Regions from separate parts of the Streptomyces sp. NPDC001410 genome, predicted to be linked through region 2. Evidence: riboswitches for the same ligand, from Rfam matches in the RefSeq annotation. Region 2 holds a riboswitch; each other region holds the start of a gene.

Region 1 (7,742 bases), on a different contig from region 2:
GGGAGCCGCGGTTTCCGGACGGGCCCAAGGCTGATCCCGCCGGGTCGCACTTCGAGCGGCGGATCCGGAGTTTCCAGCCGCGCCGGAGCCGGGTGACGGCCGGGCAGGCGGACGCGCTGCAGCGGCTCTGGCCCAAGTGGGGGCTGGACATCGACGGGCAGCACGTGATCGATCTCGGCGAGCTGTTCGGGAACGACAAGCCCGTCGTACTGGAGATCGGGTTCGGGATGGGCGAGGCCACCGCACAGATGGCCGCCGGGGACCCGGACACGAACATCCTCGCCGTGGACGTGCACACGCCGGGCCAGGGAAACCTGCTCAACCTCGCCGACCAGAACGGGCTGTCCAACGTCCGGGTCGGGAACGGGGACGCGATCATCCTGCTCCGGGAGATGCTCCGGCCCGACGCGCTCGACGGGCTGCGCGTGTACTTCCCGGACCCCTGGCCCAAGAAGCGGCACCACAAGCGGCGGCTGATCCAGCCCGAGTTCCTGACGCTGGCCGCGACCCGGCTGAAGCCCGGGGCGATCGTGCACTGCGCGACGGACTGGGAGCCGTACGCAGAGCAGATGCTCGAGGTGCTCGCCGCGCATCCGGACTTCGAGAACACCCAGGCCGACGGCGGTTTCTCGCCACGTCCCGAGTTCCGGCCGCTGACCCGTTTCGAGGGACAGGGACTGGACAAGGGACATGTGGTGAACGATCTGCTGTTTCGTCGCGTACCGCATCAGCAGCAGTAGCAGCCCCTTCGTCCTGTCATCGTTAGGGTCGATGCCGTGGCCATCAGTCCTCCGTACCCGACCTACTCCCCCGGCACCGGAAGCGGAGCGCATCCGCACTGGTGGCAGCGCCGGTGGGCGCGCTACGGAGCGCTGATCACGCTGCTGGCGCTGTCCGGTCTGGTCATCCTCGCGCTGGTGCGCCGGCAGACCGGCACGGAGGGCTTCCTGGTCGGGCTGGGGCTCGCCGTCCTGCCCGTGCCCTGGCTCATAGCCGCCTTCCGGTGGCTGGACCGGGTCGAACCGGGCCCCTGGCGGAATCTGGTCTTCGCGTTCGCCTGGGGCGCCTGCGCGGCGGCGCTGATCGCCATCGTCGCCAACAGTTTCGCCACGAAGTGGATCGCCACCTCCACCGCCGACCCCGCCGGCGCCAACACGCTCGGCGCGACCGTGATCGCACCCATAGTGGAGGAGTCCGCCAAGGCCGCGTCCGTGCTGTTGGTCTTCCTCTTCCGCAGACGCGACTTCACCGGGATCGTCGACGGTGTCGTGATAGCCGGGGTCACCGCAACCGGGTTCGCGTTCACCGAGAACATCCTCTACCTGGGCACGGCCTTCGGGACCGACCAGCTCACCGGTGACCGCGGCATCGCCTCCGTCACCGCCGCCACCTTCTTCGTGCGCATCGTGATGTCCCCGTTCGCGCATCCCCTGTTCACCGTGCTCACCGGCATCGGCTTCGGCATCGCCGCGCTCTCCGCGGAACGGCAGCACGCCCGGCGCGTCCTGGTTCCGCTCGGCGGGCTGCTGCTCGCGATGAGCATGCACGCCTTCTGGAACGGCTCCTCGGCCTTCGGCGAGTTCGGGTTCTTCGCCGTCTACGGCGCCTTCATGGTCCCCGCCTTCGGACTGCTGACGTGGCTCGCGATCTGGACGCGGCAGCGGGAGCTGCGGACCGTGCGGGAGGAGCTGCCGGCGTATGTGTACGCCGGGTGGCTGGGGTCATCCGAGCCGTTCGTGCTCGGGTCGATGCGGGCGCGGCGGATGGCCCGGAACCACGCCCGGCGGCACTTCGGGGGACGGCCCGCGGCTCGGGCCGTCGCGCAGTACGAGGCGTACGCCACCTCGCTGGCGTTCCTGCGGCACCGGGGGCGGCGGGGGCGGGCCGGGGCCGACTTCGTCGTACGGGAGCAGGAGTTGCTCGCCGAGCTGTGGCAGCGCAGGCGCTGCGCTCGGCCTGCGCTGGAGTATGCGGCGAGCGTGGCTGCTCCGGCTCGGCCGTTGTACGGAGCGCCGGTGCCTTACTGGTACGGCTGTCCGGCGGCACCCTACCCCGCCTACAACCCGTACCGGTCTTAGCCGTATCGGTTGCGGAGAGTTCGGCACCACCGGAATGCGCCGTCGTGGCTGAGCACCGTTGCGGCGGAGATAAGGGTCAGGCGGATGCTTCCGTCAGCTGCTTCACTTCCCCGTCCGTGAGCCGCAGCTCCCCCACCCCCAGCAGCGCCGGCAACTGCTCCACCGTCCGCGCCGACGCGATCGGGGCCGTCACCGTCGGCTGGGCGGCCAGCCAGGCGAGGGCGACCGTGGCGACGGGGGCCTCGTGGGCGCCGGCGATCTCGTCCAGGGCCGCGAGGACCTTCTGGCCGCGCTCGGACTCCAGGTGCCTCGCGGCCGAACCGGCGCGGGCGCTCTCGACCGTCGTACCGGGCCGGTACTTCCCGGTGAGGAAACCGGAGGCAAGGGCGAAGTACGGGACCGCCGCGAGGCCCTCACGGGCGGCGAGGTCCTGCAACGGGCCCTCGTAGGTGTCGCGGGAGACCAGGTTGTAGTGGGGCTGGAGGGCGACGTACCGGGCCAGGCCCTCGCGGTCGGAGAAGTCCAGGGAGGCCTGGAGGCGCTCCGCCGAGATGTTCGAGGCGGCGATGTGCCGGACCTTGCCCGCCTTCACCAGCTCGTCGAGCGCGCCGATGATCTCCTCGACCGGGACTTCGGGCTTGTCGAAGTGCGTGTAGTAGAGGTCGATGTAGTCGGTGTCCAGGCGGCGCAGGGAGGCGTCGGCGGCCGCCTTGATGTTGGCCGCGGTCAGGCCCTGGTACTCGGGGTGCTGGCTGACCTTGGTGGCGATGACGACGTCGGAGCGGTTGCCGCGGGCCCTGACCCACCTGCCGATGATCGTCTCGGACTCCCCGCCCTTGTGGCCCTCGATCCACGCCGAGTAGGAGTCGGCGGTGTCGACGAAGTTGCCGCCGGCGGCCGTGTAGGCGTCGAGGACGGCGAAGGAGGTCTCCTCGTCGGCGGTCCAGCCGAAGACGTTGCCGCCGAGGGCGAGCGGGAAGACCTGGAGGTCGGAGGAGCCGAGTGTGCGCAGGGAAGTCATGCTCTACGACAACACCGGCGGTGGATGATCGCATTCCGCCGCCGGTGCCGAGTTCCCGCAAGAGAAGGACGTGTCAGGGGGCGAGGCCCTTGTCGCGCAGCCATGCCATCGGGTCGATGCCGGTGGCCTGGCCGCCCGGGTGGACCTCCAGGTGGAGGTGCGGGCCGGTGACGTTGCCGGTGGCGCCGACGCGGCCGATGACGTCGCCGGTGCTGACCTTCTGGCCGACGGAGACGCTGATCGAGGACTGGTGGCAGAACCACAGCTCGGTGCCGTCGTCCAGGGTGAGGACCGTGCGGTAGCCGTAGGCACCGGCCCAGCCCGCCTCGGTGATGGTGCCGCTGTGGATCGCCTTGATGAGCGTGCCCGTGGGGGCGGCGAAGTCGAGGCCGGTGTGGTAGCCGGAGGACCACATCGATCCCGGCTGGCCGAAGGTGCCGGTGATCGTGTACGAGACGACCGGCAGCTTGTACTGCTTGGCCAGCGCGGCCAGGCGCTCTTCCTCGGCCTTCTTCTCGGCCGCGGCCTCCGCCGCCTTCTTGGCCTCGGCGGCCTTGGCTGCGGCTTCCTTCTGCGCCTTGGCGGCCGCGTCGGCGGCCTGCTTCTCGGCGGTGGCCGCCGCTATCGCGGTGGCCTTGCTGTCGGCCTTGCTCTGCTGCTGCTCGGCCTGGGCCATGATCCGGTTGCGCAGGGCCTCGCCCGCGTCGCTCTGGTCGCTTTCGGCGTCGGTCGTGCCGACGTTGGTCAGCGAGGCCGTGGTGGCCTTGGGCGCGTCGGAGGAGGAGCCGTCGTCGAACAGGGAGCTGACGGAGTCCAGGTCCGGCATGGAGATGGAGACCGGCGGCTTGCCGGTGTGGGCGCTGGCCATGCCGCCCGCGCCGACGGCGGCGATGACACCGACGCCGAGGACCGTGGAGCTGCGGGCGAGTCCGCCGCCGCGCTGCTTGCCCACGCGGTGCCGACCGCGTACCGGCCGGATGGACTCCTCGGTGGGGTTCCACTCCTCCCAGGGGCCCTCGTCGGTGTGCTGAGCGCCGAAGTAACCGAAGGTCTCGGTCTCGCTCGGCATGAACGGGGCTTCTGGAGCAGGCCGGTTGGACGCCACGAAGGCGCACTCCTTTCCTTCCTTCGCCTACCGGGTTAGCTGACGGGTTCGGAGCAGGAAGGTCTCCTACGCGCGTATACCTGCCGTGCTTCCACGGCGGCATCCGCGTGATTCACCCCAAGGTGGTGGTTCCCCGGTTCCCTTGCGGGATTCGGCGCGTGCGCACGGAGCCGCCTCTTGTGACGGCTGGGACGACCGCGCTGCGTTATCGAACGTTAATAGACCCGGACGTCAGATTCCAAGCCGTTCTGCTTGATCATTAACGTTTTTCGGGGCGGACGTAGGCGTCAGGACCGGTGGAAAACGGGCGAGTTGACCAGCATTCAGGAGTCTCGGCAATTTTGATGGTGTCTCAGATGTTATGCGGAGGGCTTCCGTCCGATCACCTTGGGTGACACTGGCGGGGCGTCAGGGCCGCCGTACGGCCAGCAGCGCCATGTCGTCCGTCATCCCGCCTCCGGAGTGCCGGCGCACCTCCGCGGCGAGGCGGCCGAGCAGCGCGCGGGGGTCGGGGAAGCGGCGTCCGGCGAGCCGGCGCAGGGGGTCGTAGAAGCGGCCGTGGGCGTCGCGGGCCTCGGACAGGCCGTCGGTGTAGAGCAGCAGGGTGGCGCCGCTCGGGAAGCCGGACTCGGTCGCGCGGTCGGGCCACCGGCCGAGGTCGGCCATGCCGAGCGGCAGCGCGGGTTCGTGCGCGGCCAGGGTGCGCAGGGTGCCGTCGTCGTGCAGGAGCAGCGGTGGCGGGTGGCCGCGGTTGACGATCCGGACCACACCGTCGCCGCTGCCGCCGTGCGGGAGTTCGGCGAGGACGGCGGTGGTGAAGCCCTCGAAGGCGTCGGTCCCGTCCCGCCGGGTGCCCTCGCGGGCCAGCGCCCGCTCCAGCCGCGCGGCCACCGCCTCCAGCGTGGTCTCCTGCTCGGCGGCCTCCCGGAACGCCCCGATGACCACGGCGACGGCGGCGACCGCGCCCATGCCCTTGCCGCGTACGTCCCCGACGACCAGCCGTACGCCGTGCGGGCTGTTCTGCACCGCGTACAGGTCGCCGCCGATGAAGGCGTCCTCCTGCGCCGCCTCGTACCGGGCCGCGATGTCGAAGCCGGCGATGCGGTCGTCCGGTTCGGGCAGGACGGCCCGCTGGGCGGCCTCGGCGATCTCCCGGGCGGAGGCGAGCCGCTGGTCGCCGAGGCGCAGGACGCGGTTGATGGCGGCGGCCAGCACGGCGACCGTGGCCACGGTGACGACCTCGGTGATCGTGTGCACGTCCGTGGCGGGACCGGTCCGGGTGGTGACGACGACGGTGGCGACCAGGGCGGCGAGGCCGGTGAGGAGCGTGGTGCGCAGCGAGGACAGGGGCGCGGCGATCAGCGGGGCGGCCGTGAAGAAGGGCACGGCGGTGAAGGCGCGCGGCGTGAGCAGGTCGTACCCGATCCCGGCGGCGACCAGGAGGGCGGGCAGGGCGCGGGCCAGGGTGCGCGGGGTGGGGCGGCGGCCGCGGCGTCTGTCCGATGGCAGGGGCGCGCGGTCCGCGCCGAGGCCGGGGTTCGGGGCGGGGTCGCGCGGGAGTCGGCCGCCGGCCCTGGCGTACGGGCTCTCCTCCAGCTCACCAGGTCGCACTGCTCTTCTCCTGTGTCCTTGACCTGCGTCCAGCGTGGCGGGAGCGGGGAGGACGGGCGACCGCTGTGGGCCGAGCGGATGACCGACTGTGACGTATGCCACTCGGTGTTCTGCTGAAGGATGCCTCGGCGTTCTGCCGCAGGAGCCGGGAAACACTCAGGGCCGGAATCCATTGCTGGATTCCGGCCCTGAGTCTTCAGTAGCGGGGACAGGATTTGAACCTGCGACCTCTGGGTTATGAGCCCAGCGAGCTACCGAGCTGCTCCACCCCGCGTCGTTGTGTCTCAAGCATACGTCATCCGCGGGACACGATGCACACAGGTATCCGTGAGGTGTCGCTCAGAGCAGCAGGTGGGCGTTCGGCTCCTTCGCCAGGGCCTCGCACTCCGGCAGCACCACGGCCGCCACGCCCGCGCTCTGCAGCATCCCGGTTCCGTCCGCCGCCGTCACGAAGGTGTCCGGCTCCCGCCAGGCCGTGACCACCCGCCGTACGTCCGCCCGCAGGATCAGCTCGGCGCAGGGAGCGGGGCGGGAGGCGCGGCGGGTGCAGGGTTCCAGGCTGCTGTAGACGGTGGCGCCGGGCAGCCGCGGGTCGGCGGGGTCGATCTTCGCGAGGGCCGCCTCCTCCGCGTGCACCACGGGGTCGCCGCCCTCGCGCGAGTGACCGCGGGCCAGCTCGGTGCCGTCGGCCGCGACCACCACGGCGCCGACACTGAAGGCGGTCTGCGAGGGCGGGCACAGGGCGGCGAGTTCGCAGGCGGTGCGCAGCCAGTGGCGGTCGGCGGCGACGGGTTCCGGGCCGGTGCCGGGTGCGGTGGGCTCGTAGTGCATGAGGACGACGTCCTCGATCCGGCGGGTCTCGGTGAGGCGGAGCCGGCCGCCCTGGTACGCCCCCGGGCCGAACAGGCGCGGAGCCGCCGGGTCGCCGACGAACAGCGGGGCGAGGACCAGCTGGAGTTCGTCGGCGAGGCCCTGCTGGAGGAGCTGGGTGTGGACGGTTCCGCCGCCCTCGACCATCAGGCGGCGCACCCCGCGCACGTCGTGCAGGTGCTCCAGCAGGGCGCGCCAGTCGAGGTCGGGGCCGAGGGAGACCACGTCGGCGGTCCGGCCGAGGGCGCGGGCGGCCCGCTCGGCACCCTTGTCCGTCGTGTACACGAGCTTCTCGCCGCCGGTGTGCCAGAAGTTGGCGGCCGGGTCGAGGTCGCCGGCGGCGGTGACGGTGACCTTCAGCGGGTATGCGGGCCGGCCGGCGGCGGTGCGGGCCGCCCTTCGCTCGGGTGAGTTCACCAGCAGGCGCGGGTTGTCGGCGCGGATGGTGCCGGCGCCGATCAGGATGGCGTCGACCGAGGCCCGTACCTCGTCGACCCGGTCGAAGTCGGCCGGGCTGGAGAGCAGGAGCCGGTCGGGTCCGGTGTCGTCCAGGTAGCCGTCGAGGGAGACGGCGGCGGACAGCAGGACGTACGGGTACGGCATCGGCGCGGTCTCCCCCTGCGGAAGGCTGATCTTGGTTCAAGTTTGAAACAAACTTACACTGACGGTATGACGACCCGCTGGCTCACTCCGGAGGAGCAACGCGCCTGGCGCGCGTACCTCGCCGCCGCCCGGCTCCTGGACGACGCGATCGACCGGAACCTCCAGCAGGACGCCGGCATGCCACACCTGTTCTACTCCGTCCTGGCCAACCTCTCCGAGGCGCCCGACCGGCGGCTGCGCATGACGGACCTCGCGGAGAGCCTGAAGATCACCCGCAGTCGGCTGACCTACGCGGTGACCAGGCTGGAGCGGGACGGGCTGGTGCGGCGCGAGGACTGCCGCTGGGACAAGCGGAGCAGTATCGCGGTGCTGACCGACGAGGGGATGGCCGTCCTGGAGCGTACGGCACCCGGGCACGTCGAGACCGTGCGCGCCACCCTGTTCGACCGGCTCA
Region 2 (7,742 bases):
CGGGTCGTCGGCGACCTGGAGCGGGACGGTGGCCACCGGGGCGCCGGCCGACTCCAGCAGGACCGTGCGCCGGTCGGTGCCGAACTGCTTGGCCACGGCGGCCAGTTCGGCCGAGACCAGCTTGCGCAGCTCCGCGTCCGAATCCAGGATCCGGGTCAGCTCCGCGATCTCCGCGGTGAGCTTCTCCTTCTCCGCCTCCAGCTCGATGCGGTCGTACTTGGTGAGCCGGCGCAGCGGCGTGTCGAGGATGTACTGCGTCTGGACCTCGCTCAGCGAGAACCGCTCCATCAGGCGCTCCTTGGCCTGCGCGGAGTTCTCGCTGGACCGGATCAGCCGGATGACCTCGTCGATGTCGACCAGCGCGGTCAGCAGACCCTCGACCAGGTGCAGACGGTCACGGCGCTTGCCGCGGCGGAACTCGCTGCGGCGCCGCACGACGTTGAAGCGGTGGTCGAGGTAGACCTCCAGCAGCTCCTTCAGGCCCAGGGTGAGCGGCTGCCCGTCCACCAGGGCCACGTTGTTGATGCCGAAGGACTCCTCCATCGGAGTGAGCTTGTACAGCTGCTCCAGGATCGCCTCCGGCACGAAGCCGTTCTTGATCTCGATGACCAGACGCAGGCCGTGCTCGCGGTCGGTGAGGTCCTTGACGTCGGCGATGCCCTGGACCTTCTTCGCGTTGACCAGGTCCTTGATCTTCGCGATCACCTTCTCCGGACCGACCGTGAACGGCAGTTCGGTGACGACCAGGCCCTTGCGACGGGCGGTCACGGTCTCGATCGAGACCGTCGCGCGCATCTTGAAGGTGCCGCGGCCCGTCGCATACGCGTCCCGGATGCCGTCCAGGCCGACGATCCGGCCGCCGGTGGGCAGGTCGGGGCCCGGGACGTGCCGCATCAGTGCGTCCAGGTCCGCGTTCGGGTACCTGATCAGGTGGCGGGCAGCCGCGATGACCTCGCGCAGGTTGTGCGGCGGCATGTTCGTCGCCATGCCGACCGCGATGCCCGAGGAGCCGTTGACCAGCAGGTTCGGGAAGGCGGCGGGCAGCGCCACCGGCTCCTGCTCCTGGCCGTCGTAATTGGGCGTGAAGTCGACCGTGTCCTCGTCGATCGACTCCGTCATCAGGCTCGTCGCCTCGGCCATCCGGCACTCGGTGTACCGCATGGCGGCCGGCGGGTCGTCGTTGCCCAGCGAGCCGAAGTTGCCGTGGCCGTCGACCAGCGGGAGGCGCATCGAGAACGGCTGGGCCATGCGCACCAGGGCGTCGTAGATCGACGCGTCGCCGTGCGGGTGCAGCTTGCCCATGACCTCGCCGACGACCCGGGCGCACTTCACGTAGCCGCGGTCGCGGCGCAGGCCCATCTCGTTCATCTGGTAGACGATGCGGCGGTGCACCGGCTTGAGGCCGTCACGGGCGTCCGGCAGGGCGCGCGAATAGATGACCGAGTACGCGTACTCAAGGTAGGAGCCACGCATCTCGTCCACGACGTCGATGTCGAGGATCTTCTCCTCGTACGAGTCGTCGGGCGGCGGGGTCTTCGTGCTGCGGCGGGCCATCCTGCCTGGCTCCTTGCTGAAGCGTTTGACGGATCTGACGCGGACCATTGTGGACCGAGGCACTGACAAGCCGGGCCACGACCCGGTCCGTGCGGCTCTGCCCGGTGCCGGAAAGCCGTCCCACGGCACGCCTGACGCAGGCTACGCGATCCGCTGTGGGCGTACGTCCGGCGGGAACTTCGCCGAGGCCTCGCACGCTTTGCATACAGTGGCAGGACCGGCAGGAAAACAGCGGTTTCGACGACCGCCTCCGCTCGCGAAGGGACGTACATGCCCATGGGTCACACGACCACAGCCGAGGCAGGCTCCGGGGGCCTGACAGCGACCGAGCACCGCCTGGCCAACGGTCTGCGCGTGGTGCTCTCCGAGGACCACCTGACCCCGGTGGCGGCGGTGTGCCTCTGGTACGACGTCGGCTCCCGCCACGAAGTCAAGGGACGCACCGGCCTGGCTCACCTTTTCGAGCACCTGATGTTCCAGGGGTCGGCGCAGGTCACCGGCAACGGCCACTTCGAGCTGGTGCAGGGCGCCGGCGGCTCCCTGAACGGCACCACCAGCTTCGAGCGCACCAACTACTTCGAGACCATGCCCACCCACCAGCTGGAGCTCGCCCTCTGGCTGGAGGCCGACCGCATGGGCTCCCTGCTCACCGCCCTGGACGACGAGTCCATGGAGAACCAGCGGGACGTCGTCAAGAACGAGCGCCGCCAGCGCTACGACAACGTGCCCTACGGCACCGCGTTCGAGAAGCTGACCGCCCTCGCCTACCCGGAGGGCCACCCCTACCACCACACGCCGATCGGCTCGATGGCGGACTTGGACGCGGCCACCCTGGAGGACGCGCGCCAGTTCTTCCGCACCTACTACGCGCCGAACAACGCGGTGCTCTCCGTGGTCGGCGACATCGACCCCGTGCAGACCCTCGCCTGGATCGAGAAGTACTTCGGGTCGATCCCCTCCCACGACGGCAAGCCCGAGCCCCGCGACGGCTCCCTGCCCGAGATCATCGGCGAGCAGCTGCGCGAGGTCGTCGAGGAGGAGGTCCCGGCGCGCGCCCTGATGGCCGCCTACCGGCTCCCGCAGGACGGCACCCGCAAGGCGGACGCGGCCGACCTGGCCCTGACCGTCCTCGGCGGCGGCGAGTCCTCCCGCCTGTACAACCGGCTCGTGCGCCGCGACCGTACGGCCGTCGCGGCCGGCTTCGGCCTGCTGCGCCTGGCCGGCGCGCCCTCGCTCGGCTGGCTGGACGTGAAGACCTCCGGTGACGTCGAGGTGCCGGTGATCGAGTCCGCGATCGACGAGGAGCTGGCCCGGTTCGCCGAGGAGGGCCCCACGGCCGAGGAGATGGAGCGCGCCCAGGCCCAGTTGGAGCGCGAGTGGCTGGACCGGCTCGGCACGGTCGCCGGCCGCGCCGACGAACTGTGCCGGTTCGCCGTCCTGTTCGGCGACCCGCAGCTCGCCCTGACCGCCGTCCAGCGCGTCCTCGAGGTGACCCCAGAGGAGGTCCAGGAGGTCGCCAAGGCCTGCCTGCGCCCCGACAACCGCGCGGTCCTCGTCTACGAGCCGAAGCACCCGGAGACCGTCCAGGACGCCGACGTCCCCGAGGACCCGGAGCAGGAAGCCACCGTAGAGGCGGGCGCCGACAAGAGCGACAACGAGGAGACGGCCAAGTGACCGAGCTCGCCACGATGGACTTCCACCCCCAGCCGCAGCCGGGCGAGGCCAGGCCGTGGGCGTTCCCCGCCCCCGAGCGCGGCACGCTGGACAACGGCCTGACCGTGCTGCGCTGCCACCGCCCCGGCCAGCAGGTCGTCGCCGTCGAGGTGCTGCTGGACGCGCCCCTGGACGCCGAGAAGCCCGCTCTGGAGGGCGTCGCCACGATCATGGCGCGGGCCTTCTCGGAGGGCACCGACAAGCACTCCGCCGAGGAGTTCGCCGCCGAGCTGGAGCGGGCCGGCGCCACGCTCGACTCGCACGCCGACCACCCCGGCGTCCGCCTCAGCCTGGAGGTCCCGGCCTCCCGCCTGGCCAAGGGCCTCGGCCTGCTCGCCGACGCCCTGCGCGCGCCCGCCTTCGACGAGAGCGAGGTCGAGCGGCTGGTCCGCAACCGCCTGGACGAGATCCCGCACGAGCTGGCCAACCCGGCCCGCCGCGCCGCCAAGGAACTCTCCAAGGAGCTGTTCCCGGCGACCTCGCGCATGTCGCGGCCGCGCCAGGGCACCGAGGAGACGGTCGAGAAGATCGAGGCGGCGGCCGTGCGCGCCTTCTACGACCGCCATGTGCGGCCCGCCACCGCCACCGTGGTCGTGGTCGGTGACCTCACCGGCACCGACCTGGACGAGCTGCTCGCCGACACCCTGGGCGCCTGGACGGGCACCCCGGGCGCGCCGCGACCCGTGCCGCCGGTGACCGCCGACGACACCGGCCGGGTGGTCATCGTCGACCGGCCGGGCGCCGTCCAGACCCAGCTGCTCATCGGCCGGATCGGACCCGACCGGCACGACCGCATGTGGCCCGCCCAGGTGCTCGGCACCTACTGCCTCGGCGGCACCCTCACCTCCCGCCTGGACCGCGTCCTGCGCGAGGAGAAGGGCTACACCTACGGCGTGCGCTCCTTCGGGCAGGTCCTGCGCTCCGCGCCGGACGGCACGGGCGCCGCGATGCTCGCGATCAGCGGCTCCGTGGACACCCCGAACACCGGTCCCGCGCTGCAGGACCTGTGGACGGTGCTGCGCACGCTCGCGGCGGAGGGCCTGACCGACGCCGAGCGCGACGTCGCGGTGCAGAACCTGGTCGGTGTGGCGCCGCTGAAGTACGAGACCGCGGCGGCCGTCGCGAGCACGCTGGCGGACCAGGTCGAGCAGTACCTGCCCGACGACTTCCAGGCGACTCTGTATCAGCAGCTCGCCGGCACCGGCACCGTGGAGGCCACCGCGGCGGTCATCAACGCCTTCCCGGTGGACCGCCTGGTGACCGTTCTCGTCGGTGACGCGGCCGAGATCAAGGCGCCGGTCGAGGCGCTCGGTATCGGCGAAGTCACCGTCGTGACAGCCGAGTAGCGGCTTCACCGCGCCCCGCGCGCGTGGGGGCCCTGACGACCCGACGGGTCGTCAGGGCCCTTTGCTGTGCGGAACTCTTCCCCAGATGTCCGAATTGGGGCAGAGGTTGCCTGTCTGGCCTGTGGGATGCGCTACAAAAGCCCGGATCCGTTTGGGGATCGAAAGTCGGGCCGCATAGCGTCGACCGGGCTGTTCGTCAGGCAGTGCGCCGCGCCCGCGGCACCGGACAGTCATCGCCGAGTCCCCCCACGGCGCGAGCCAGGGGAGCCGGGGACCCACCGCAGTCCCTGGGGTGAATCGGACGCCCGCGCACCGGCGAGGGGGTCCGTAGGAGACCTTCCTGCTCCGAACCCGTCAGCTAACCCGGTAGGCGAGAGGGAAGGAAAGGACCAGCAACTTCATGGCGTTCATGTACGCCACCGGGAAGCACCGCAAGCCCGGCCGGGTCAAGCGCACCACCGTTCAGGCGGCCGGTGTCGCGGCCCTCACCACCACCGGTGTCGTCGGCACCCTGGCGGCCGGCCCGGCGCTCGCCGCGGACAACTCCGTCGAGGACACCGGCCTCACCCCGGTCATCACCGCCAGCGACTCGGTCGCCGAGCAGATCGACGCGCAGGCCGAGGCCCAGCTGGTGGCCGCCCGGCAGAAGGCGGCCGAGGAGGCCGCGGCCAAGGTGGCCGCCATGGAGGCGAAGAAGGAGCGCGAGGCCCAGGCCCGCGCCGCGCGAGAGGCCGAGCGCAAGCGCCTGAACGCCTTCGTCGCCCCGATCGCGCACTCGTACGTCTCCACCGGCTACAAGGCCAGCAGCTCCCTGTGGTCCTCCGGTTCCCACACCGGCATCGACTTCCACGCGGCCAGCGGAACGTCCGTCCACGCGGTCGGCTCCGGTACGGTCGTCTCCACCGGGTGGGGCGGCGCGTACGGCAACCAGATCGTGATCCGGATGGCCGACGGCATGTACACCCAGTACGGCCACCTGTCGTCCATCGGCGTCGTCGTGGGCCAGAAGGTCCTCCCGGGCCAGCAGATCGGCCTGTCCGGCGCGACCGGCAACGTCACCGGACCGCATCTGCACTTCGAGGCCCGTACGACCTCCGAGTACGGTTCGGACGTCGACCCGATCGCCTATCTCCGCCAGCACGGCGTGAACGTCTGACGCTCCGGCGCACGACATCCCGAAGCCCCGGCTCACGAGCCGGGGCTTTCGCCGTTTTTCGCAGTGCCTGCGGCATCCGCTGTCCAAAAAATATCCATGGATTCCGGCCTGCCGTCGGAAATTCCGGCTCATTGCAATAGAGTCACGGAACATGCGTCCATCGTCGACGTTTCACGGGGATTAAAGCGGAGGTCGGTCATGCGTATTCCGGCGCACTCGGTGTGCACGGCGATCCGGGACGACATCGTCGCGGGTGTCTACGAGCGCGGCGGCCGCCTCACCGAGGAAGTCCTCGCCCGCCGCTACGGCGTCTCGCGCGTCCCTGTCCGTGAGGCCCTGCGCACCCTGGAGGCGGAGGGCTTCGTGGTGACCCGGCGGCACGCGGGCGCGTGCGTGGCCGAGCCGACCGAGCAGGAGGCCGCAGACCTGCTGGAGATGCGCACGCTCCTGGAGCCGCTCGGCGCCTCCCGGGCCGCCCAGCGGCGCACCGAGGCCCATCTGAAGGTGCTGCGAGGGCTGGTCCGGCTGGGCCAGGAGCGGGCCAGGCGGGGCAGCAGCGACGATCTGCGCTCGCTGGGCGGCTGGTTCCACGAGACGCTGGCGCAGGCCTCCGGAAGCCCCTCGCTGTCCTCGATGCTGACCCAGCTGCGGCACAAGATCGCCTGGATGTACACGGTGGAGGCGCCGCCGAGTCCGGTGGACTCCTGGGCGGAGCACGGCGCGATCGTGGACGCGGTGGCACGCGGTGACAGCGAGCGCGCGCGGGCGATCACGGCGATGCACACGGAGCGCTCGACGGGCGCGCACCGGTTGCGGTTCACCTCGGGCGGGGACCGCTCCGAACGTGTGAGGAACTCGCAACATGCCGTAAACATGCAGAGCCTGCGGCATTAACACGGGCGCCGTATACAAAGAGGGGATATTCGGCGGGCGGGTATTTCCGCTGCCCTTTTCCCGGCGCGCCGTGAATTCGCGGTCGTGTGCCTTCGGTGTGCCTGTGGTGAATTCCCCGGACCGGGCGCCAAAAAGGCGGAGGCCGCGCCACCCGGAAAGGGCGACGCGGCTTCCTGGCATACCTCAGACGGTCTCGGGGAGCTCTTCCAGGCCCTCGGAGACCAGCTTGGCCAGACGGTCCAGGGCGATGTCCGCGCCCTCGGCGTCGGAGGCGAGGACGATCTCCTCGCCGCCCTGGGCACCCAGGCCCAGGACGGCCAGCATGGAGGCCGCGTTGACGGGGTTGCCGTCAGCCTTGGCGATCGTCACCGGGACACCTGCGGCCGTGGCGGCCCGGACGAAGATGGATGCGGGGCGGGCGTGGAGGCCCTCGGCCCAGCCGACGTTGACGCGGCGCTCAGCCATGTGTTGCTGCCCTTCGGTGTTCAGGGTTGTCTAGACCAGTTTCCCATATCGCAAAGCGTGCCCGGAACGGTCCTTCGTCCCGCTCCGGTGTGCCGTCGGGCCGCGGCCTCGGTCCGACTTCCGTCCTGCACAGACTGCCTCGCGCCGTTGTCGTACGCGAGCCTTACTCTGGGGCCCATGCAGAGCCCGGCGGACCGGCAGGACCGGCACGAGTACCCCGCCCACTGGGAGGCGGACGTGGTGCTGCGCGACGGGGGTACCGCGCGCATCCGGCCCATCACCGTTGATGACGCCGATCGCCTCGTCAGCTTCTACGAGCAGGTCTCGGACGAGTCGAAGTACTACCGCTTCTTCGCGCCGTACCCACGACTCTCCGCCAAGGACGTCCACCGCTTCACGCACCACGACTTTGTGGACAGGGTGGGACTTGCCGCCACGATCGGCGGCGAGTTCATCGCCACCGTACGCTATGACCGCATTGGTGCCGACGGTCTGCCCGCCTCCGCGCCCGCCGACGAGGCCGAGGTCGCCTTCCTGGTGCAGGACGCCCACCAGGGCCGTGGGGTCGCCTCGGCCCTCCTGGAACACATCGCCGCCGTCGCCCGCGAGCGCGG
Region 3 (7,742 bases), on a different contig from region 2:
CGGCGAAGATGCGGCCGGTGTGGGTGATGCAGGAGGCGTTTCCGAACCAACTGACGGTGCTCGAGGCGGACTTGCTGAAGGAGGGCTCGTTCGACGAGGCGTTCCGCGGCTGCCCGGTCGTCTTCCACGTGGCCTCTCCGTTCCTCATGCCGGAGCGGATCAGGGACGCCCGGCGGGACGTGGTGGACCCGGCGCTGCTCGGCACCCGCAACGTCCTGGCGAGCATCGAGCGGACCCCGGAGGTCCGGACCCTGGTGTTCACCTCCACCGTGGGCGCGGTGTTCGGTGACTACGCGGACGTCCTGCAGATGGACGGCCAAGTGCTCTCCGAGCGGTACTTCAACACCACCAGCACGGCGGAGAACAACCCCTACCACTACGCCAAGACCGTCGCCGAACGCGCGGCCTGGGACGCCGAGACGGCACAGGACCGCTGGCGCATGGTGTCCGTCAACCCCGGCCTGATACTGGGCCCTTCCCTCACCCCCGCCTCCGAGTCCGGCAGCCTCTTCCTCCTCGACGAGCTGTTCAAGGGCTACTTCTGCTACGGCGCCCCAGACTTCAGCTTCACCACGGCCGACGTACGGGACGTGGCCGACGCGCACATCGCCGCCGCCGAGAACCCCCGGGCCAAGGGCCGCTACATCGTGGCGGCCGAGACGATGACGTCGTTCCACGAGATGGCACGCATCATCCGCACCCGCCACCCCTACGACCCGCGCCTGCCGCGCACCGCGCTCCCGCACTGGCCGGTACGCATCCTGGGGCCCTCCTTCGGCCTCACCCAGGACTACATACGCAAGCACCTCGGCATCCGCTTCCGCGTCGACAACCGCCGCGGCATCGACGAACTGGGGCTCACCTACCGGCCGGTGGCACAGACCCTGCTGGACCACTACGAGAGCTGGCGCGCGCGACGGCGCCGGCCGGGCTGAGGCGGGCGCCCGCCCGCGGCCTCACGCCGGCCGGATCACCCGGTGGATCGCCGCCTCCCCGGCGCCGTAGATCGACTCCTCGCGGATGTACGACCCCGGGCCCGGCGCATGGATCATCATTCCGTCGCCGGTGTGCAGGCCCACATGCCGGTCGTCGTCGAAGAAGAGGACGAGGTCACCGGGTTCGAGAGCGGCCAGCGTGACCGGCGCGCCCCCGAGTGCCTGCTGGTGCGCGGCCCGCGGCAGCGTGACCCCGGCCGCCTTCCATGCCGCCTGGGTGAGGCTGGAGCAGTCGTACGAGTCCGGCCCCGTCGCACCCCACACACACGGCTTCCCGATCTGCGCCCGAGCGAAGGCGATGGCCTTCTCGGCGCGTAGGGCGCGGGGTGACTGGGGGGTGGGGGGTGCGGGTGCGGGTGCGGGTGCGTACGAGCCTGTGTCGGTCGTGGGGGTGGCGGCGACGGTCGTCGGGGTGGTGGTGATGGGTGAGGTGAAGGAGCCGGTGTCGGTGGGGAGGGGGGCGGCTGCGGCTGGGGGCGGGGTGAAGGTGGCGGCGCCGGCGGTCTCGGGTGCGGTGAAGGACCCGGTGTCGGTGATGGCGGGCGCGGCGAAAGCCCCGGTGTCGGTCGGGAGGGGTACGGCGAAGGATCCGGTGTCGACGGTGAGCGGTGCGGCGTAGGCGCCGGTGCCGGTCGGAAGGGGTGCGGCGAAAGCCCCGGTGTCGCTGGGAAGAGGCGCGGCGAAGGAGCCTGTGTCGGTTGGAAGAGGCGCGGCGAAAGCCTCAGCATCGGTCGGAAGCGGTACGGCGAAGGACCCGGTGTCGACGGTGAGCGGCGCGGCGAAGGCGCCGGTGCCAGTCGTCGCAAGGGGCGCAGCGAAGGACCCGGTGTCGGTCGGAAGGGGCGCAGCGAAGGACCCGGTGTCGGTCGGAAGGGGCGCAGCGAAGGACCCGGTGTCGGTCGGAAGGGGCGCTGCGAAGGACCCCGTGTCGGCCGGAAGGCCCGCAGGCAGCGGCGCGGTGAAGGAGCCCGTGTCGGTCAGAGGGGTTGTCGCGGCCGGACGGCTGAAGGGCTCGGTGCCGGCGGGAAGCGCGGTCGCGCCGAGCACGGTGGCCGTCTCCTGCGCCGGGAACACACCGGGTGCCGCCCACTGCGGTGCCCGCCACTGGTCCTCGGTCGGCTGTGGTGCCTGACCCGCCGCGGTGCCCAGGGCGTCCGGCGTGGGAGTGGGCTGGGCGGCCGCGGTGCGCAGGGCGATGCCGCGGGACAACACGTCCCGGGCCGCGGCGAGTTTGCGCCGGTTCTCCGCCTTGGACACGGCTGGGGCAGGACGTCGGGACCCGGTGGCGGGGGCGGGAAGTGCCCGGGACTCCTGCTGCGGGGTCGACGGGGCGGCGGGGAGAGCGGGGAGAGACAGGGCGGCAGGCTGCACCGAGGTGCGGCCCGCCGGTTCCAGCATGGCTCGGCTCGGCAGCTCGGCAGCGGCTCGGCCGGGGAGTTCCAGAGCGGTGCGGTCGGCCGCTACCTCCATGACCCGGCTCGTCAGTTCGGGAAGGGCGCGGCTCGTCAGTTCGGGCACGGGCCGCGCGGTCAGCTCTGCGGCGCCCCCACTCGGCAGCTCCGGCAGCGCACGGGCACCCGTCCGCCCCGAAGGTCCGGCGGGCAACTCCGGCAGACCCCGTCCCGGTGTCCCCCCGTCACCACCGGGGCGATCGCGGTCGGCTCGGTCCGAGGAGCGAGCCGGGGCGGCCTGCCGGTCGGGCATCCGGTCCGCCGGCAGGACCGCGGGTACGGACGGGCCGAGCTTGGCCCGCGCCCCTTCGAACCACTGCTTGGCCACCTCGTCGAGGGCCGGATCCGAGCGCCGGGCCGGCCGCTTGGCCAGCGGAACACCACGGTTCCGTGTCGCCCCCGCCATGGCCCGTGTCGCGTTGAAGTTCCCCGTCTCGTCCTCGGCCCGGTCGTAGAGGGAGTTGATCCGCTGCCGAACCTCGTCGCGGCTGTCCGTCGCCATGAAGGGACGCACTCCTTCCGTGCTCCGCCTACCGAGTCAGCTGTCGGGTTCGGGCGGTCGGTTCCGGAAGGCGTGCCCTACGGCCGCCGCCCGCAAGGGCGTTGGCCGATTCACCCCGAAGTCGGTCGGGTCCCCGGCTCCGGCTGCACTCCACGGTGCACCGGATTCGGCGGAGGCCACGCGGCCCGGCGTGGTTCGCCGGGGGAGCCGTGCGGCCTGGTCGTCAACCTAGCCAATTTGTGTGGCCCGTGTGAAGGTTGAAGTGCGCAATGTCCGATACAGATATGTGATGTTCGTCTTGCCATTCGAGATGAGTCACTCTCCGGGTGGCGCGGTGCCTATGAGATTCTGGTGAATCCTCGGGACGCCTGAACACTCGGGCGCTCGGATCCGTATGGGGCGGGGGATTTCCATGCCGAGCCGCTCGACAGACTCAGAGGTACTTCCGTGGGACGCAACACGCGCAGACGCCCGACCCGTGCACGACGCGCGACCTTCGCAGCGGTCGCCCTGATGCTGGGCGGAGGCGGGCTCGTCGCGGCCAATGTCTACGCCTCGGCCAGCGAGGGCACGTGGGGCGGGGGCGGCGGCACCGACGCGACCGGGCAGGTCCGCTCCGCGGGCATGGCCACGATCGACTGCCCGGACGTCGGCAGCCGGCTGACGACGGTGCCGGACGGCGCCCGTGAGGCCGTCGACGGCGAACTCGCCCAGCTGGACCAGCAGATCGCGGCCGCGTACCAGCAACTCCAGGCGTCGGCCGAGTCCGTCCGCCAGGACCCCACGGCCGCGGACGAGCCCATCATGAACCCGCTGAAGGAGAAGCGGGCGGCCACGATCGAGCGGATCGCCGTCGCCATCGACCAGGTGGGTGACCGGCCGGAAGGACTGGAATCCCTGGCCGCCTGCACCCTGCGCCCCGCCCAGGCCGGCAACGCCGGCCAGGTCGGCGCCGCCCCGAGCGACGGAGCCCAACAGGGCACCGGCCAGGGTCAGAACGGCGCCGGCCAGGGCGGCAACGGACCCGTCGCCTCCGACTACGCGGACATCACCTCCGTACAGCCGAACGTGCCGAACCCGCCCCAGCAGGACGACGCCTCGCGCGGCACGTTCACCTCCGAGTGCGGTGTCAACGCCAACGGGCTGTTCAACTCCGACAACGTGATCGTCGCGCCCGGTGTCTCCAACGGCGCCCACCACTTCCACGACTACATCGGCAACCAGTCCAACAACGCCTTCGCCAGCGACGAGGACCTGGCCGACGCCGAGACCAGCTGTGTGGACCAGGGCGACAAATCCACGTACTACTGGCCGGTGCTGCGGCTGCAGAACGGCAAGCAGGAACGGGACGCCGGCGCCCCGGGCGGCGGCACCGAGGGCAACGCGGGCCAGATCGTCACGGCCAAGCAGGTGACGCTGACCTTCGTGGGCAGCCCGCGCGGCAAGGTCACCGAGATGCCGCGGCTGCTGCGCATCATCACCGGCGACGCCAAGGCCTTCGTCAACGGCCCCGCCAACGCCAACGCCTCGTGGAGCTGCACCGGTTTCGAGGACAGGCAGCTGAAGGACAAGTACCCGCTGTGCCCGTCCGGCAGCGACGTGGTGCGCACCTTCCGCTTCCAGAGCTGCTGGGACGGCCGCAACATCGACAGCGCCAACCACCGCACCCACGTGGCCTTCGCCGGCCCTGACGGCTCCTGCCCCGAGGGCTTCCGGGCGATCCCGCAGCTGGTCCAGCGCATCGTCTACGGCGTTGCCGCGCCGAGCCTGAACGACGGCGGGCGGACGGTGCCGTTCTTCGCGGTGGACTCCTTCCCCGAGCAGCTGCACAAGCCGGTCACCGACCACGGCGACTTCATCAACGTCTTCGACGAGGGCCTGATGCGCGAGATGGTCGACTGCATCAACTCCGGCCGGACCTGCGGAGCCCGCGGCGGTGACGACTCCGGTGCCACCACGGCCCCGAGCCCGAGCGACGACACCGGTGCGACGGACGCCCCGGGCACGGGAACCGGCGGCGCCACGGCCGACCCCGCCACGAGCGCTCCGGCCGACCCCGCCCCGGCCTCCTCCGACTCGACGCAGGAGCCCAGGACCTACACGACGACCTCGCCCGCGAACACCACCAAGCACGACAAGCCCGCCAAGCAGGACAGCCAGTCCACCAAGCAGGACGGCCGGACCACGCAGGACAGCGAGGGCAAGCAGACCGCTCCCGCCAAGGCCGACAAGGCCGCCTCGACCGCACCGTCCGACTCGGGCGCCGGCGAGGTCGGCCAGGCCACCCAGACCCCTGCCGGCGGTCAGGCCGCACAGGCGCAGCCCCCCGCCGGCCAGACCGAACCCCAGGCCGTCCAGGGCGGCCTCGCCGAGACCGGCGCACACCTGTGGCCCGCGGCCATCGGCACGCTGCTGGCCCTTTCCGGCCTCGTCATGCTGCTCCGGGCCAAGCGCCTGCGGTACTGATCGCTACCGACCGCACGTCACGGAACGACGCAACGGCGGCCCCACCCTCCAGCGGCGGGGCCGCCGTTGCGTCGTCCGGAGCCCGTCGGCCCCTTGTGGGAGCGCTCCCATCGGCATGAGGATGTCCACATGCCACCCACGAACACCCGCCCCGCGATCCGCCCCTACCGTCCCACCGACCGCGACGCGGTGGCCGACACCTGCGTCCGTACCGCGCACAACGGCGGCGACTCCCGCGCGCTCTATCCGGACCTTCGCCTGATGCCGTCGATCTTCGCCGAGCCCTACTGCCACCTGGACCCGGACCTCGCCTTCGTCCTGGACGACGGCGAAGGCCGGGCGGTGGGGTACGTCGTCGGTACGGCGGACACCGAGCGGTTCGTCAAGGACTTCCGGCGGATCTGGATCCCCCGACTGGTGGACCGCTACCCGGAACCCACCGCGCAGCCCCGCACGCCCACAGAGGAGATGGTCGGCCTCCTGCACCGCCCGGAGCGCATGCTCGTACCCGAACTCACCGCCTACCCCGCCCACCTGCACATCGACCTGCTGCCGCCCTGGCAGGGGCGCGGACACGGCCGCCGGTTGATGCACACGCTGCTGAACGCCCTGCACACACAGGGCGTTCCGGCCGTCCACCTCGGCATGGTCACCGTCAACACGGCCGCCCGCGCGTTCTACGACCGGCTCGGCTTCCACGAGATCCCGGTCGCGGACCCCGGCCCGCTCACGTATCTGGGCCGGGCCACGACCCCGGACTGAGAACCCGCCCGGCGGTGCCCGTCAGAGGGCGCGCAGGGTCTGCTTGGCGAGTTCGTACGCGGGCAGCATCGCGTTGTGCTCCTCGGTGTCCATCCCGCCGAGGTGCAGCACGACCGGGCCCTCGGGCGTGGAGACCGCCAGGGCGCTCTCCTTCTTCGTCTCCTCCAGCAGCTTGCTCGTGTAGAGGTACTCCACCTCCACACCGGACAGGCCGGTGGCAGTCCTGAAGGAGCGGTACTTCTCCTTGCTGGTGTTGTCCTCGGCGGCGACGAACTGCCGCAGGACGGTGCGCGCGTCGGCGTTGCCGGGCTCGCCGGTCCACACCCGCAGGAAGCCGATCTTGCCGGCGGGCTTGGCGTCGATCTCACAGGCGGTGGTGACCGGGCCCTGACGGAGGAAGGCGTCCGCGAGCGCTCCGTTCACGTCGCCGTCCGAGCCCTTCGACGCCTTCGACAGCTCCTTCTCGGCGTCGATCCCCTTGGGCTTCCAGCTCTTGGCGATGTCGAAGCTGACGGGCAGTTCGCAGGCCGACCCGGCGGCGCCGACGGTGCCGCCGCGCGCCGCGACCGCGCTCTTCGCCCCCGCGCTCCCGGCGGCCGACGGGCTCCCCGACGCCTTCGCCTCCCCGTCCGGCGACTGCGAGCAACCTCCCAGTACCGCCGCAAGCACCACCGCCTGGACCACCCGGCCTCGCACGGACCCCACCCTGACCTGCACTGTCTACTCCCCTCCTGTTGAGCGCGGCCACTGTAACCGAGGGCGCCGACACAGCCGTACGCAATAAAGGGGGGCAGTGAAAAGGGAGGGGTGCTCAGTCCCCGTCGCGCCGGCAGTGCAGGAACAGATGCGGCTCGGGTACGGCGCCGGGATGGGCCGGGGAGAACGTGGCGTGCTCCTCGGACAGGACCGTCAGGCCCGCCCCGGTCACCAGCTGCGTGAAGTCCCCGGCGGCGAAGCTCGTCACCCGCACCGACTGCCCCATGAACACCGCCTCGACGGCCTCCACGTCGAGGGGCACGGTGGCCAGCACCGCGAGCCCGCCGGGCCGCAGGGCACGCGCCATGCGGCCCACGACGTCCGACTGCTCGGCACGGGACATCTGCAGCAGCGAGAAGTACCCGCACACCGCGTCGAACGAGCCCTCCGCGAGCGGCAGTTCACGGATGTCGTCCAGCCGGAACTCGGCCCCGGGCACCTGCCGGGCGGCGATCTCGACCATCACCGGGGAGACGTCGACGCCCAACACGCTGTGCCCCGCCTCGGCGAGGGTCTGCGCGGTCGGCCGTCCCGTCCCGCAGCCCACGTCCAGCACCCGGCTGCCCGGCTCCAGCCGGTCCAGCAGCCAGCGGAGCGAGGCCCGGTGCGCCTCGGACGACGCGAACGCCTTCTCGTAGTCGAGACCCAGTGCGTCGAACACCACGGCTGCCGGTGCCCGCTGATCGTCCTCGCCCAAGACCGCTCCTCCCGTGTCCCACCAGGTGCCCGGCATCGTCGCACTGCCGTCCCGCAGCCCACAATGCCGCGCGCCGGGCGCCGTTTGCTGACCGCGGCACCCGCAGGGCAGGG
Region 4 (7,742 bases), on a different contig from region 2:
CCCCGCCGAAGCGCTCCGGCCACCCTCCACCCGCTCCGAGAAATTGTCACGGAGAGTATCAGCGATGGCCTTGGCTCAAGGTCGGACAGACGCCGCACGCGGGCCATCGATCACCCGTGGTCGAGCCCCTTGCGCACGCCGGGCTCGGCGGCCAGTGCCCCGAGCGCCCGCCAGGTGCGGCGGACGGTACCGGAGACGCCTCGCCACCAGGGCTCGGCGGGGAGCTTGCCGGCGGGCTCGAAGGGCTCGCCGGGTCGGGGCAGCGCCACCGCCTGGCCGGCCTCCTCGGCGGCTTCCTTGGTCCACTCGCCGGGTTCGGCCCACGGGTGCGGGGCAAGGTTGAAGGTGCCCCAGTGGATCGGCAGCAGCACTCCGTGCGGGTCGCCGCCCTGGAGGTCGAGGTGGGCGCGCAGGCCCTCCTCGGGGGTCATGTGGATGTCGGGCCAGAACTCGCTGTACGCGCCGATCTGGATCATCGTGGCGTCGAACGGGCCGTGGGCCGCGCCGATGTCCTTGAAGCCGTCGAAGTAGCCGGTGTCACCGCTGTGGTAGACCCGGTGCTCCTCGCCCGCCACGGCCCAGGACGCCCACAGGGTGTGCTGGTTGTTGCGCAGGCCGCGGCCGCAGAAGTGGCGGGCCGGGGTGGCGGTGAGGGTGAGTCCGCCGACCTTGGTGGCCTCGTGCCAGTCGAGTTCGCGCAGCCGGTCCGCGGACACGCCCCAGTGTTCGAGATGGGCACCGACGCCCAGCGGCACGGCGAACACGGTGTCCGTGTCGGCCAGCGCCTTGATCGTGGGCATGTCCAGGTGGTCGTAGTGGTCGTGCGAGACGACCACCACGTCGACCGGGCCGAGCGCGGCCAGCGGCAGCGGCACCGGGTGCAGCCGCTTGGGCCCGGCGAAGGGGAACGGGGAGCAGCGCTCGCCCCAGACGGGGTCGAACAGGATCCGGTGGCCGTCGATCTCCACGAGCACGCTGGAGTGGCCCATCCACGTCACCCGCAGCCCCGTGGCCGGCGGCTTGGCGAGGTCGGCCAGGGTGGTGGCGTGCACCGGGACGGTGCCGCGGGGGGCGCGCAGCGGCCGGGTGTCCTTGTCCAGGAACACCTTGGCGAAGTCGAGCATGGAACCGGAGGGCCGGGTGCGAGCGGTGCCGCCGGGGTTCTGGAAGACGCCGTCCTTGAAGTGGGGGGAGCGGCGGATGCGGGCCATGCGCTCACCGCTCGGTTCCGCGCCGAAGGCCTCGGGCTGAAGCATGCCGAGCCCGAAGCTCTGGGAACGCAGACCGGTCACGGTACCTCCTGGTGGAGTCGCTGAGGTCCTCCATTATGGTCGGCGCCCCCGACAGGCCGGGGTGGCCGGGGTCACAGTCCGGCGTCCTGCGCGCACAGCTGAGGATCCGTCGCACGTTGACAGGCCGTCCACCGGCTCCGAATACTGACTCGCGATTCAGTAACCCTCACCCGGGAGACCCCCATGACCGCCCCTCTGATGTCGCTCGTCTGGACCGACCACATCACCGGCCGCCGGGGTTTCCTGGTGGTGGACCGGCTGGTGCGGGGCGTGGCCAGCGGCGGGCTGCGGATGCGGCCCGGCTGCACCCTGGAGGAGGTCGCCGGACTGGCCCGCGGCATGACGATGAAGGAGGCTCTGCACTACAACCCCGAGGGCCGTTATGTCCCGCTCGGCGGCGCCAAGGGCGGCATCGACTGCGATCCGCAGGACCCCGGGGCGTACGGGCTGCTCGTGCGCTACCTGCGGGCCATGCGGCCGTACATCGAGAGCTTCTGGACCACCGGCGAGGATCTGGGCCTCACCCAGGACCTGGTGGACCGCGCGGCGGCGGAGGCGGGCCTGGTCTCCTCGGTGCAGGCCGTGTACCCGCTGCTGGACGACGAGGCGGCGGCTCGCAAGCGGCTCGCGGACGCCTTCGCGGTCGAGGTGGACGGCATCGGCCTGGACGAGCTGGCGGGCGGCTGCGGGGTCGCCGAGTCGGTGCTGGCCGCCCTGGACCGGGCGTCGGTGCCGTACCGGGGCACCCGGGTGGCCGTGCAGGGCCTGGGCACGATGGGCGGGGCCACGGCCCGCTTCCTCGCGCGCGCGGGCCTCACGGTGGTGGCCGTTGCCGACATCAAGGGGACCGTCGCCAACCCGGACGGTCTCGACGTGGAGGCGCTACTGGCCGCGCGGGACGCCTACGGCACGGTCGACCGCTCGGTGCTGCGCCCCGGCGACCGTGAACTGCCCGGCGACGCGTGGCTGTCCGCGGACGCGGAGGTGCTGGTGCCGGCCGCGGTGTCGTACGCGATCGGCACCGCCGAACAGGAGCGGATCACCGCCCCCTGGATCGTCGAGGCGGCCAACATGCCCGTCCTGCCCGAGGCGGAGGCTCTGCTGGCCGCGCGCGGGGTGACCGTGCTGCCGGACGTGGTGGTCAACTCCGCCACGAACGCCTGGTGGTGGTGGACCCTGTTCGGCGACATCGGCCCGGACGCCGACGAGGCGTTCGCGCACATCCGCCGTTCGATGCGCGCCCTGGTCGACCTGATGCTCACGCGCGCGGAGGCCGACGGTACGACGCCGCGAGCCGGCGCCCACGCCCTGGTGACCGACCGACTGCCGGTGATCGCGGAGCGCTTCGGGTGGTACCGCTGACACAGGCCGGGCGCCCACGGGACCGCGGCACGCGAAGTGGCCGCGGGAGCCGGGCTCTTTCGGTGCGGCCCTGGGCGACGGATTAGGGTGACCGCGTGGCGAGAGTGCGGTTGAGTGTGGCCGAGCGGCGGGAGGAGTTGCTGCGGGCCGCCATCGAGCAGATCGAGGCGCGGGGCGTGGCGGCGGTGAGGATCGCCGACGTGGCCTCTGCGCTCGGTGTGAGCAACGCGCTGGTGCTGTACCACTTCTCGACCAAGGAGAAGCTGGTCGCCGAGGCCTTCACCTATGCGGCCGCGGACGACCTCGCGCATCTGCGGGGGCTGCTGGACCGGCGGACCTCCGCGCTGCGCCGCCTGCGGGCCGCCGTGCGCTGGTACGCGCCCACGGGCCAGGCCAAGGGCTGGCGACTGTGGATCGAGGGCTGGGCGGTGGCACTGCGCGAGCCCGCCCTCCGGCAGGTCACCCGCGATCTGGACCAGCAGTGGAAGGCGGCGATCACCGCGGTCATCGCGGAGGGCGTGGCGGGGGGCGAGTTCGAGTGCGCCGACCCCGCGGGAGCGGCGCTGCGGCTCACCGCGCTCCTCGACGGTCTCGCGGTGCAGCTCACGTCGTACCCGGGCTCGGTGCCGCGGTCCCGGGCGCGGCAGTGGGCGGACGAGGCCCTGGCCCGGGAACTCGGGCTGGGCCGGGAGGCGTTGACCGAGCCGAAGCGGTGAGCGTCCGGTCGGTGCGGTGGTACGGATGTGCCCCGCACCGCCGGGCTCGCGCGGTGCGGGGCACGGACGCCGGCCGTCACGCCACCGACGCGATCCGCATCTTGATGTCGTCCGGCGACAGGGTGCCCTTCGCCGTCACGTGGTCGCCGGAGGACTCGCCGCGCAGCCGGCGGCCGATCCACGGGACGAGGTACTCGCGGGCCCAGTGGACGTCGTCGCGGCGGACCTCCAGGGTGCCCCGGGGCGGGAGCGGCGGCCAGGGCTGCTCCGGGTCGGCCGGGATCTGCAGGCCGAGGGCCTGGCCTGCGCGCAGCGCCACGCGCGTGTGCCCCTCGGGTGAGAGGTGGAGCCGGTCGTCGTCCCACGCCCTGCGGTCCTGGACGGACTTCAGGGACCACAGGTCGAGCACGGGGCACCCGTACCGGTCGGCGATGGCGCGGACGTGCCCGTTGTAGGTGGCGATCTTGCCGCGCAGATGCTTGAGCAGCGGGACGCCACGGGTGTCGAAGCCGGTAGTCACGAGCACGGTGCCCGCGACGTCGGTGAGCTGGGACACGGCCCGCTCGAAACGCTCGGCCACCTCGTCCGGGTCGGTGCCGGGCCGGATGATGTCGTTGCCGCCCGCGCAGAAGGACACGAGGTCCGGGGCGAGTTCGACGGCCTTCGGGAGCTGGTCCGCCATGATCTGGTCGAGCAGCTTTCCGCGCACGGCCAGGTTGGTGTACGCGAAGTCGCCCTCGGGACGCCGGTCCGCGAGCAGTACCGCGAACCGGTCGGCCCAGCCCACGAACGCCCCGTCGGGGCCGGGGTCGCCCACGCCCTCGGTGAAGCTGTCCCCCACCGCCACGTACGACCCGATCAGTGATCTGTTGTCATTCTTCGAATCGTCTGCCACGTCGGACCATGATTCACCTTCGGATGTGACCTACGCGACCGTAGGCAGGGGTTGACGAACGGTGAGATGAGACACCCTTAAATGATTTGCCAATCCTGGAATAACGCCACGGTCAGGCGTGTTGACGGTGCGCACACGCTCAGACGGCGACGCCGTGCGAGCGGAGGTAGCCGAGCGGGTCGATGTCCGAGCCGTAGTTCGGCGTGGTGCGGATCTCGAAGTGCAGGTGCGGGCCGGTCACGTTGCCGGTCGCGCCGGAGAGGCCGATCTGCTGGCCCGCGGTCACGGTCTGGCCGGCCGAGACGGAGAGCTGCGAGAGGTGGGCGTACTGGGCGTAGTAGCCGTCGTTCAGCTTGATGACGACCTGGTTGCCGTACGCGCCGCCCCACCCGGCGGAGACGACGGTGCCGGCGGCGACGGCCTTGAGCGGGGTACCGGTCGGCACGACGAAGTCGACGCCGGTGTGGTGGCCGCTGGACCACATGCTGCCGGCCACGTGGTAGGCGGTGCCGATGGTGGCGCCGACGACCGGGAGGGTGTAGCCGGTGGAAGGCACGGAGGGCACCGAGGGGGCGGAGGGTGCGGTGGCGGCACCGGAGGCCTGGCCCGACTGGGACCGGGCCGGGGATGCCGGCGCCGGGGCGGAGGGCTCGGTGTGCGTCCGGGCCACCTTCGCGCCGAGCGACAGCTTCAGGCCCGGGTGGATCAGCGAGGGGTCCTGGCCGACGGCCTGCCGGTTGGCGTCGTAGAGCCGCTGCCAGCCGCCGCTGACGTGCTGCGCGTCGGCGATCTTCGCCAGCCAGTCGCCGGACTGCACCGTGTAGGTGCGCACACCCGAATTCAGCTGCGCGGCCGCCTTCTTCACGGTCGTCTTTTCCACGGCCGGAAGGGACTGCACGGCCTTTCCGGAAACGGACTGCGTGGTGGCGGCGTGCGCTCCGGTGGCCCCGAGGAGCGGCAGGGCCAGCGCGGCACCGCCGGTTCCGGCGACGGCGATCGAGCGGGTGAGACGCGGGGTCTTGGGACGGCGGTGCTTACCCTTCGTGGGCATGGCGCTTTCCTCTCCGGCGCCTGCGAGGTGAGCTGACGGGTTCGGGCTGGAGCTGCCCGGCCGCGCGGTGCGTGGCTGCACCCCAGCCTGTTCCGGAGACCGGGACAGGCAGTCGTACCTGGCGGGTCCCCCGCTCCTGCCGAACACGGGTGAAGTGTGTGGGGACTCCGGGCGGCGGCAGGATTCGGCGTTCCGTCCGGATTGGTGGCGAACGTAAGCGAGCAAGACGCAACCGGACAAGAAGCAGTTTCCCGGCGTCGGCGTTTCAAGTGATCGAATTCGGGAATTCACGGTCACTCTCCGTGAATTCCCGAATCCTCCCCCTTTTCAATTGCCTTCGCTTTTATGGGGATTACGTGGACATGACGCGCGACGCACGGTCACGAATATGACGCTCCTCACGCGCCGACTTCCCACGCCCCCTTACTCCAGAGCGAGTTGGAATGAAGGCTCCAATTCGGACAGAACACTCAGATGCGGCGTAGCCGGAGAACCGTCGCATCCAGGTCACCCTTCAGTCCGGTGCGCAGCCCGTGGTGCAGCAGGACGACCCCGCGGTGCACTTCGCTCGTTTCGCGGCATTCGTACGACGCCTTCGGGTCGAGTCCGCGCAGCCGCAGCGCCGGCACCGGCTCGCCGTAGTGCTGCGCCTGGAGGCAGGCGAGGACCACGGCCTCGCCCCCGAGGACGTACTGGACGGCGCTCAGACCGCCCGTCGGGGGCCGCAGCCGGTACTGGTCGCCGCGCTGGACGACCGGTCGGATCTCCTTGTAGAGGTCCACCCAGCGACGAGCCTCGGCCAGCTCCTCCCCGGTCCACTCGGTGAGGTCGCCGCCGACGCCGAGGACCCCGGCCATCGAGCTGACGAAGCGGAACCGCAGCGAGCTCTCCCGCCCGTTGAGCTGGGTGTTCGGGCTGTCGGTGACCCAGGCGGCCATGACCCGCGCCGGATGGATCTGGCTGAAGCCGTGCTGGATCGCGAGCCGGTCGAGCGGGTCGGTGTTGTCGGAGGTCCACACCTGGTCGGTACGGCTCATCACGCCGAGGTCGATCCGCCCGCCGCCGCCCGAGCAGGACTCGAAGGCGACCGAGGGATGGGCGGCGCGCAGCCGGTCCAGCAGGGCGTACAGGGCGCGGACGTGGTCCACCCACAGACGCTGCGGGTACGGCTCCCCGGGCCAGCCGGCGTCGGTGAAGCAGCGGTTGAAGTCCCACTTCACGTAGTCGATCGGGGCGCTCGACAGGAGGGTGTCCAGCTGCTCCCAGAGGTACTCCTGGACGTCCTCGCGGGCGAGGTTGAGGACGAGCTGGTTGCGCAGTTCCGTCCGCTTACGTCCCGGTTGGTACTGCACCCAGTCGGGGTGGGCGCGGTAGAGGTCGCTGTCGGGGTTGACCATCTCCGGCTCGACCCAGATGCCGAACTGCATGCCGAGGCCGTGCACCTGGTCGGCGAGGGGCTTGAGGCCGTGCGGGAAGCGGTCGGGGTTGGGCGTCCAGTCGCCGAGGCCGGCCCGGTCACTGGTGCGGGCACCGAACCAGCCGTCGTCCACGACGAACAGCTCGACGCCGATCTCGGCGGCCCGCCGGGCGAGGGCGGCCTGCTGCTCCTCGGAGATGTCGAAGGTGGTCGCCTCCCAGGAGTTGAACAGCACCGGCCGGTCCTGCTCCGCGCCCGGGATGACGTACGCCCGCTGGTAGGCGTGCCAGGTGCGGCTGGCCCCGCCGAACCCGCCGTCGCTCCACAGGCCGGCGAAGACGGGGGTGGTGTACGACTCCCCCGGCTGGAGCAGCAGCAGGCCCGAGTCGTCGTATCCGGCGCCGCCGGTGATCTGCACGCGCGCGTCCGGGAGTTGGGCGACGGCGATCCGCCAGGAGCCGGACCAGCCGAGCGCGCAGCCGTAGACCTCGCCGCGCTCCTCGGTCGCGTCGGCGTCCAGCGCGACCCAGGGCAGGTGCTGGTGGCCGGTGTGGCCGCGGCGGCTGCCGATGACCTTCTCGCCGTAGGTGAGGGGGGCGGTGGTCAGCAGCGACTCGGCGGCCCAGCGGCCGTGCAGCTGGGACAGCCGCCAGCCCTCACGGTCGGGCAGGGTCCAGGTGGCGGCGTCGGCACGCAGCAGCTCCACGCGCGCGTGCGAGCCGTTTTCCATGGTCACCCAGCGCTCCACGACGTCCCCGCGCATCCGGTAGTGCAGGGTGACGGCGAGCCCGTCGTCGTCGAAGCGCAGCCGCAGTTGGTCGCCGTCGGTACCGCCCTCTGTGTCGTACGACACGAAGCGCCACTCGGTGCCGCGCCGCTCCTCGGTGCGCACGGACAGAGCCGGACGGACGAAGCGGGGGCCGCCCTCGACGGGGTACTCCTCGCGGCCGTCGAGCGGGGACTCGAAGGGCCAGTAGGCGGGCAGCGGGCTCAGCGCCAGTGCCTCGGC

Evidence for each region. Region 2 has a riboswitch for cyclic di-AMP ahead of ACFY3C_RS37890 (M23 family metallopeptidase). Riboswitches for the same ligand answer to the same signal wherever they lie in the genome.
Region 1: linked by a shared signal. The riboswitch ahead of ACFY3C_RS25900 (M23 family metallopeptidase) and the one ahead of ACFY3C_RS37890 (M23 family metallopeptidase) in region 2 are both predicted to bind cyclic di-AMP.
Region 3: linked by a shared signal. The riboswitch ahead of ACFY3C_RS07110 (NlpC/P60 family protein) and the one ahead of ACFY3C_RS37890 (M23 family metallopeptidase) in region 2 are both predicted to bind cyclic di-AMP.
Region 4: linked by a shared signal. The riboswitch ahead of ACFY3C_RS02915 (peptidoglycan DD-metalloendopeptidase family protein) and the one ahead of ACFY3C_RS37890 (M23 family metallopeptidase) in region 2 are both predicted to bind cyclic di-AMP.

The regions. Positions count from the first base shown of each region.
Region 1 covers NZ_JBIAWE010000012.1:18,267-26,008, forward strand. Annotated here, with positions in the region: gene trmB (tRNA (guanosine(46)-N7)-methyltransferase TrmB) at 1-740, shown strand, start outside; gene ACFY3C_RS25890 (PrsW family intramembrane metalloprotease) at 777-2,078, shown strand; gene ACFY3C_RS25895 (aldo/keto reductase) at 2,155-3,099, opposite strand; gene ACFY3C_RS25900 (M23 family metallopeptidase) at 3,173-4,204, opposite strand; cyclic di-AMP (ydaO/yuaA leader) riboswitch at 4,212-4,371, opposite strand; gene ACFY3C_RS25905 (PP2C family protein-serine/threonine phosphatase) at 4,613-5,815, opposite strand; tRNA gene ACFY3C_RS25910 (tRNA-Met) at 6,016-6,089, opposite strand; gene ACFY3C_RS25915 (dihydrofolate reductase family protein) at 6,155-7,288, opposite strand; gene ACFY3C_RS25920 (MarR family winged helix-turn-helix transcriptional regulator) at 7,355-7,742, shown strand, end outside.
Region 2 covers NZ_JBIAWE010000022.1:137,722-145,463, forward strand. Annotated here, with positions in the region: gene ACFY3C_RS37875 (DNA topoisomerase (ATP-hydrolyzing) subunit A) at 1-1,554, opposite strand, end outside; gene ACFY3C_RS37880 (M16 family metallopeptidase) at 1,825-3,228, shown strand; gene ACFY3C_RS37885 (M16 family metallopeptidase) at 3,225-4,613, shown strand; cyclic di-AMP (ydaO/yuaA leader) riboswitch at 4,838-5,001, shown strand; gene ACFY3C_RS37890 (M23 family metallopeptidase) at 5,014-5,769, shown strand; gene ACFY3C_RS37895 (GntR family transcriptional regulator) at 5,968-6,663, shown strand; gene ACFY3C_RS37900 (HPr family phosphocarrier protein) at 6,847-7,128, opposite strand; gene ACFY3C_RS37905 (GNAT family N-acetyltransferase) at 7,306-7,742, shown strand, end outside.
Region 3 covers NZ_JBIAWE010000003.1:109,016-116,757, forward strand. Annotated here, with positions in the region: gene ACFY3C_RS07105 (NAD-dependent epimerase/dehydratase family protein) at 1-935, shown strand, start outside; gene ACFY3C_RS07110 (NlpC/P60 family protein) at 957-2,948, opposite strand; cyclic di-AMP (ydaO/yuaA leader) riboswitch at 2,959-3,130, opposite strand; gene ACFY3C_RS07115 (DUF1996 domain-containing protein) at 3,462-5,414, shown strand; gene ACFY3C_RS07120 (GNAT family N-acetyltransferase) at 5,544-6,176, shown strand; gene ACFY3C_RS07125 (lipoprotein) at 6,198-6,893, opposite strand; gene ACFY3C_RS07130 (class I SAM-dependent methyltransferase) at 6,988-7,665, opposite strand.
Region 4 covers NZ_JBIAWE010000001.1:665,725-673,466, forward strand. Annotated here, with positions in the region: gene ACFY3C_RS02895 (MBL fold metallo-hydrolase) at 111-1,292, opposite strand; gene ACFY3C_RS02900 (Glu/Leu/Phe/Val dehydrogenase dimerization domain-containing protein) at 1,476-2,654, shown strand; gene ACFY3C_RS02905 (TetR/AcrR family transcriptional regulator) at 2,750-3,370, shown strand; gene ACFY3C_RS02910 (SGNH/GDSL hydrolase family protein) at 3,447-4,232, opposite strand; gene ACFY3C_RS02915 (peptidoglycan DD-metalloendopeptidase family protein) at 4,405-5,316, opposite strand; cyclic di-AMP (ydaO/yuaA leader) riboswitch at 5,321-5,483, opposite strand; gene ACFY3C_RS02920 (alpha-galactosidase) at 5,787-7,742, opposite strand, start outside.